Regions from separate parts of the Vreelandella aquamarina genome, predicted to be linked through region 3. Evidence: predicted binding sites of a transcription regulator. Region 3 holds the regulator's gene; each other region holds the start of a gene.
The links. The regulator PhoB, encoded in region 3, activates phosphate uptake and scavenging genes when phosphate is short. The targets are predictions, from matches to a motif close to TGTCATANNNNTGTCANA.
Positions count from the first base shown of each region.

Region 1 (2,268 bases), 360 kb from region 3:
CATAACCTGCCCTTTCGGCAGCGAGAGCTGGATATCGGTCAGCGCGCGGTCGCCGGTCGGGTAACGCTTGCCAACGCCGGTGAGTGTCAACATGGAGGATGCCTCAATCTCTTATGCGTCCGTGCCTGTGTTCACAAGCACGTCTCTAATGGCTACATAGCGGCTCGGCCAGGAGGTCGCCCTCCTGGCCGAGAAAATCATGGAACGACCGATGGATTAGTCGCAGTCGTACGTCACACCGTTAGCATCGGCGATGGTACGGATCACTGACCAGTTCTCTTGGTAGGTGATCGGAATGAACTGAGCTTCACCGGAGTTGGCAAACTCGGCTTCCAGCGGTGTGCCTTCCCAGTCGTAGCTGAAGAACGCATCCTGAATCTGCTCGGCAAGCTCCGGGCTCAGGTTGTGCGCCAGACCATAGGCCGTGGTGGGGAAGGTTTCCGAGGTGTAGATGACGTTGTAATCGCCTTCGCTCACCACATCGCGTGACAGCATGCGCTTGGCCACGGAGTTGGCAATGGCAGCGGCGTCGTAATCTTTGTTCACTACGCCCAGGATAGAGTTGTCGTGAGAGCCAGAGAAGGCGGTCTCGAAATCTTCGCCCGCTTCCAGACCGTACTCGGAGCGCAGCAGCGCGGAAGGCGCGCGGAAACCGGAGTTGGACGTTTCGGAGGTAAACGCCAGCTGACGACCGGCTAAGTCTTCCACCGACTCGATACCGCTATCGGGGTAGGTGATGATTTCCATCTCGTAGCCGAAACTGCCGTCTTCCGCCGCCATCATGGCGAAGGGGCGGAAGCCACCGCAGTTGACTGCCACCGGCACACCGCCCGTGTTGAAGCCCGCCACGTGGAGGCGACCAGCGCGCAGCGCTTCCTGCTGGGCAGCGTTGGACTGCACCGGGAAGAACTGGACGTTTTTACCAGTGGCTTCGCTCAGGTGATCCAGGAAATCGGCCCAAACGTCGGCATACACGGCCGGATCTTCAACCGGCGTGTAAGCAAATACCAGCGTATCCGGATCGACCCACTGCGACTCATCGCTGGGCACGTCGGCGATCATGTCGCCGTCGTTGTCCATGTAGCGCGAAGAGAGATCAGCAGAGGCAGTGACCGCTGCCAGTGCAAACGCGCCCGCAACGGCGGCGCTCAACAGCGTACGAGAGAAAGAGAGAGTATGCATGCATCACCTAAGCGAGTTAAAAAGTGTTAACGCCATAGTGGCGAGCCGATGTGACAGCCTCGGGACACTCTCATGACGCCTAGGTGACGAATCCGTGACGACTAACAGTCGCCGCCCACGCAGCAGCCGCGCCGCTCCACGAACAGGCTGTTGCCGGCGATTTTCTTGGCCTGATGCTTCAGCTCCGAGAGCTGCGCAGCGATATCCAGCGCCTTGCAGGGAGCGGGGTCGGTAATCGGCTTGACGGCAATCGAGACGCTGACGAAGGGGAAGAATGTCACGCCGCCCTGGCGGCTTTCGATGGAGATCCCCCCTGAAGACGGTCACTCTCCTCGTAAAAGCCAGGCGCCATCACTTCGAAAGAGTGGAGAATCTGCTGGCAGACGCTTTCCCAGTGTTCCAGCGGCAGTAACATCATGAAATCGTCGCCGCCAATATGGCCGATAAAGCCGCCGGCACTCTCCACCTGCGCCTGCAGCAATCGGGACAGTGAGATGATCACGTGGTCGCCGCGGGCATAGCCGTAGGCGTCGTTAAACGCCTTGAAGTTATCCAAATCCACGTAGGCTGCCGCGAAGCCGCTGCCTTGGGATAAATACGAAGCCAAGGTTTCGTTGATCAGAATATTGCCGGGTAGCCCGGTGAGTGGATTGGCGTGGCGCGCTTGGCGCACTTGAATCGCGGTAATCTCACGCAGCAGATCGACGATATTGCCCATCCCCAGGTACTGCCCCTCGCCATCGACGATGACGAAATCCTCCTGTTCGATGTCGCGGCTGTCGGTGAGCTGCTGGCTCAGCGCCTCTAGGGAGAGTTCCGCATCCGCCACGATCATTTTAGGATCGGCGATCTCCAGCACGCAGCGCTTGGCATACAGCGCGTGGCTGTACTGGTTGGTGAACAGCGTGAGGAAGGCATTGCGGCGCACCACCGCCACGGGAACACCCGCTTCGATCACCGCCACGCAGCGCAGCCGCGGGTCCCCGCGAAAGCGCTCGGCCAGCGTGGGTACCGAACAGCTCGCCGAAACGCTCTCGATCGGGCGTAAAATGGAGTGCGCGGTGCGACCCGCCGGGCTTTTGAGCT
Region 1 is NZ_CP024621.1:269,198-271,465, reverse strand. Features, by position in the region: gene phnC (phosphonate ABC transporter ATP-binding protein) at 1-93, opposite strand, end outside; gene phnD (phosphate/phosphite/phosphonate ABC transporter substrate-binding protein) at 217-1,182, opposite strand; partial or broken gene CTT34_RS01335 (EAL domain-containing protein) at 1,284-2,268, opposite strand, start outside.
Region 1: phnD (phosphate/phosphite/phosphonate ABC transporter substrate-binding protein) is a predicted target of PhoB. The motif match lies at 1,232-1,249, and genes of this name have one in related genera.

Region 2 (2,268 bases), 890 kb from region 3:
ACGCCATGAAGAAGCCGAACAAACAGGCCAGAATGATAAAAATGTCACCGTGCTGGGCAATAATCTGCATGAGGTTCCCTTAGCGTGCGGTCAAAATCTGCAGGCGGCTGCCCACGCGTTCTGCGCGGTCAGAAACTTCACCGACCCACTCGATGATCTTGTAAAGGAAGATCACATCCACCGGCGGTAGCTGGCTCTCCAGCTCGAAAAGTTGACGACGAATCGCCACCTGCTGGCTGTCGGCCTGGTGTTCGAGGGTGTGCAGTTCGCGGATCATGTTCTGCATGACATCGGAAACGTTGCGACCAAAACCGGATTCCAGCAGGTCTTTCAACTCTTCCAGCGCCTGGCGCGCTTGGGCCACGCAGGCCACACTGGTGCGCATGTAGTCGCGCATCGGCTCGGCCAGTTCGTTGGGCACGCGCATTTTACGGCCCAGCATGATGCCGGTAATGTCGCGCACTTTGTTGGCGATCTTGTCCTGCACGCTGATCAAATCGAGCAGGTCGGAGCGCGAGACGGGTAGGAACATGGTGTTCGGCAGGTTCAGCCGCAGCTCTGTCTTCAGGGTGTCGGCATCGTGCTCTAAGCGCGTGACGTTCTCGCGCAGTTCCGCTGCCGTGTCCCAATCACCGGCCAGCGTTGCCTCGAAGAACGGCAGCAGTTGGTCGGCACATTCATTGGCCTTGACGATGTGGGCCAGCAACGGCTGGAATGGCGAGCGGCCAAACATCGCGGAAAAAGGGTTGGAGGTTACCATATAGCCTTTAGCCTGTTTTCGGGGAGCCTGGAAATGGCGGGCGCCAGTATAAAGAGTGCGTCCGCCGCCGTCATGAAAAGTTCATAATGTCATCAAAAATTAACCAAAATGTCACAATATTGAGGTGGCGATTGTCATGAAAGAGTCAACCAACGCGCCAGCGCCCACCGAGGTGGAACTCAAGCTGGCACTGCCGCCCAGCCAGCTGTCAGCGCTGTTACACCACCCCGTTCTTGCGGCCACGCCGCCGGTTCAGCAGCGGCTTGCCAACACCTACTTCGACACCCCGGCGGGCGATCTTGCCGCCGCGCGGGTGGCCGTGCGCCTGCGCAACATCGACCAGCAGGTGCTGCAAACCGTCAAAACGGCGGGCCAGGGCGGCGGCGGGCTCTCTAGCCGAGAGGAGTGGGAGTGGCCTGTACCGACTGCCGACCTAGACCAAGCGGCACTGGCCAAGCTGCCGCCGTTTCAAGGCGCGCTGGGCGAGTGCATCGCGGCGCTGCGCCCCACATTGAGCACCGATTTCACACGCCGTAGCTGGCCATTGGTATGGCAAGGCAGCCATATCGAGCTGGTGCTGGATGAAGGGGAGATCGTCTGCGGTCGCGCGCGTGCGCCCATTTGCGAGGTGGAGCTGGAGCTGAAAGCGGGCGACCCTGCGGCGCTGTGGACGCTCGCCGTCGAGCTGGCCAGCGACGTACCGCTGCGCCCTTCCGATACCAGCAAGGCGGCGCGTGGCAACGCCCTTGGGCGCCAGCAGTGGCCACTACCCGCCGCAACGCGCCCTGCCGAATGGCTACACCGCGCCACTGTCGCGCTGGATGCCTACCATGACAGCCAAGACGCGGCGCACCTCAGCGCCGCACAGCAGGCCTTGGATGCGCTGGCCCAGCATCCGCAGCTCGATGGCGCAGCACGAAGCGAGGCCGCCACGCTGCCGAGCGCGCTGGATAGCCAGGGCATGCCATCCACGGCGTATGGCGTGGCTGCGTTAAATCTGGCCCGTCGCTTGGCTCACGAAACCGCGCTACGCTAACGACACTGCACGATTGATTAAGCCTACTTCAGGATGACGCGATGAGCTTTCCACTCACTCCCGGTGCCGACGGACTTCGCACCCGGCTGTTCCACCTTATCTTCGAATCCGATACGCCGGGGGCAAAGGCGTTCGACATTGCGCTGATCGTCGCCATTCTGCTGAGCGTGACGGTGATTTTGCTGGGCAGCATCGAGATCTATGCCGAGCGTTACGGGCATATCTTCTTCTACATCGAGTGGGCATTCACGCTGCTGTTTAGCCTGGAGCTGCTGGTGCGCCTCTACTGCCTGGAGCGCCCCACGGTCTACCTCAAGAGCTTTTACGGTATCGTCGATGTCGTGGCGATCATCCCGACTTGGCTGGTGCTACTGGTGCCGGGGGCGCATGGGCTGGTGATCGTGCGAATTCTGCGCGTGCTGCGCATCTTCCGCATTTTGCGGCTGATGGAGTTCGTGGGGGAAGGCAGGCT
Region 2 is NZ_CP024621.1:803,763-806,030, reverse strand. Features, by position in the region: gene CTT34_RS03950 (inorganic phosphate transporter) at 1-70, opposite strand, end outside; gene CTT34_RS03945 (TIGR00153 family protein) at 80-760, opposite strand; gene CTT34_RS03940 (CYTH domain-containing protein) at 897-1,796, shown strand; gene CTT34_RS03935 (ion transporter) at 1,838-2,268, shown strand, end outside.
Region 2: CTT34_RS03940 (CYTH domain-containing protein) is a predicted target of PhoB. The motif match lies at 848-865, and genes of this name have one in related genera.

Region 3 (2,268 bases):
CTGGCGTGTAGCGCACCGCGTTGAACGCCAAGTTGGAGATCGCACTGCGCAGCTCCTGCTCGCTGCCGACTAGGCGCGCTTCGCAATCGAGCACGACCTGCACGCTGTGTTGCTGGTGAGACAGCGCCAGCGCATCGCGGCGAATACTCTCTAGCATCGGCCCTACGGCAAGCGGCTGGTGATCTTCTCCCCCTCGGTCGATTTCGAGCCGAGAGAGTAGTAGCAGGTCGTTGACCAAGTTCTGCATGCGCTTGGTCTGCTCTTCCATCTGACCGATGCCTTTGCCCAAACGAGGCGGCAATAGCTCTTTCAAATCGCCGTACGTTTCCAGGTAGCCCGAAAGGACGGTTAGTGGTGTGCGCAGCTCGTGAGACACGTTGGCCACGAAGTCGCGGCGCATCTGTTCCAGGCGATGCAGGCGCGTAATGTCCCGGGCCATGACCAAGCGCTCGTCATCACCATAGAGCGTGATTTGATACTGTAAAATGCGTCGCTCGTCGATGGGCGAGGTGAGGGTCAGTGGCTCGCTATATTCACGGGCATTGAAGTAGCTGATAAAACGCGGGTCGCGCAGCAAGTTGGTAATGTGCTGGCCGCGGTCATGGGCCGTTTGCAGGCCGAGCATATCGGTGGCGGCACTGTTCCACCACTCTAAATCTCCGTGGCGATCCAGCATCACGACGCTATCACGCATCGCCTCAGAGGACTCTTGAATACGCGCGAGGGTGGCTCGCAGGCGGCTTTGCGTTATGCGCTGGCTTTTTTGGTAACGATAAAGGCGGTCGAAGAGTTCGCCCCACATGCCAGTGGCCGCAGGTGGCTCATCGTGGGGGTTCAGCGTAAGCCATTTGAACAGGGCTCTAAGCTGACGGAGTTGATAGACCAAACAGAGCGTCAGACCTGCCGCCAGCCCGAACCCCGGGTAGCCCAGCAGCCATCCCAGGCACATCCCTAGGAAAGCCAGCCAGATGATTCGCCACAGTTCACGGCTCCACAGGCGCACGATTACACCCGAGCAGAGAAACGATACCCAGTGCCCCGCACTGTTTGAATCAGATTCTGGTGCGCTTCACCCAGCGCTTTGCGCAACCGGCGAATATGCACGTCCACCGTGCGCTCTTCGACGTATACGTTGCCGCCCCACACCTGATCAAGTAACTGGCTACGGGTATAGGCACGCTCTTGGTGGGTCATGAAAAACTGCAGTAAGCGGTACTCGGTAGGGCCCATCTCCAGGGCCTTGCCGTACGCACTCACACGATGGCTCACCGGATCTAACAGCAGGCCATTGATTTCGATGGGGTCTTCCACACCACGCGGGGTCGCTCGGCGCAGCACGGCTTTCAGACGCGCCACCAATTCACGGGGCGAAAACGGCTTGGTGATGTAGTCATCCGCGCCCGCTTCCAGACCCTGAATCTTATTATCCTCTTCGCCCTTGGCGGTCAGCATGATGATCGGCAACTCGGCCGTGGCCTCTTCACGCTTGAGACGACGGGCCAACTCGATGCCGCTGGTGCCCGGCATCATCCAGTCCAGCAGCAGCAGGTCGGGCTGGTGATCGACCACCATCGCATGAGCATCCTGGGCGTTGTCCGCTTCAAGCACGCGATAGTCAGCCATTTCCAGCGCCACAGCGATCATCTCGCGAATGGGCGCCTCATCATCGACGATCAGTACGGTCTTGGCGGTCATTCCAGGGCCTCACGGTGTTCTAAGAAAGCTCATCTATGCGAAAACAGTTCAATGACATGTCTGTGACGATAACACCATGACTTAATGACAATTCTATGACACCCAGCATAATTAGCCAGTCACCGGCCACCCGCTAAGCGCGATGCCAGCAAAAACCAAAAGCCCGGACCAGTGATTGTTCAGAAACGCCTGGAAGCAGCGGTCGCGGTCACAGTGAAAAATTAACCGCTGCTGATGGGCAAACGTTGCGGCCATGCCTGCCAAACCCAGCCAGAAGAAACCGCCTAACCCAACCCGTATACCTACCCAGGTAAGCAGAGCCAGCGTCGCCAACTGCAGCAGGCCAATGATGAAACGGTCGGCACTGCCAAACAGCACCGCCGTGGATTTAATTCCGATCTGTAAGTCATCGTCGCGATCCACCATGGCGTACTGGGTGTCATACGCGACCGTCCAGAGCACGTTGGCACTGAACAGTATCCACGCGTCTAACGGCACCTCACCCAGTACGGCACCAAACGCCATCGGGATCGCCCAGGAGAACGCCGCCCCGAGCACCACCTGGGGAAAATG
Region 3 is NZ_CP024621.1:3,770,565-3,772,832, forward strand. Features, by position in the region: gene phoR (phosphate regulon sensor histidine kinase PhoR) at 1-1,003, opposite strand, end outside; gene phoB (phosphate regulon transcriptional regulator PhoB) at 1,006-1,695, opposite strand; gene ubiA (4-hydroxybenzoate octaprenyltransferase) at 1,807-2,268, opposite strand, start outside.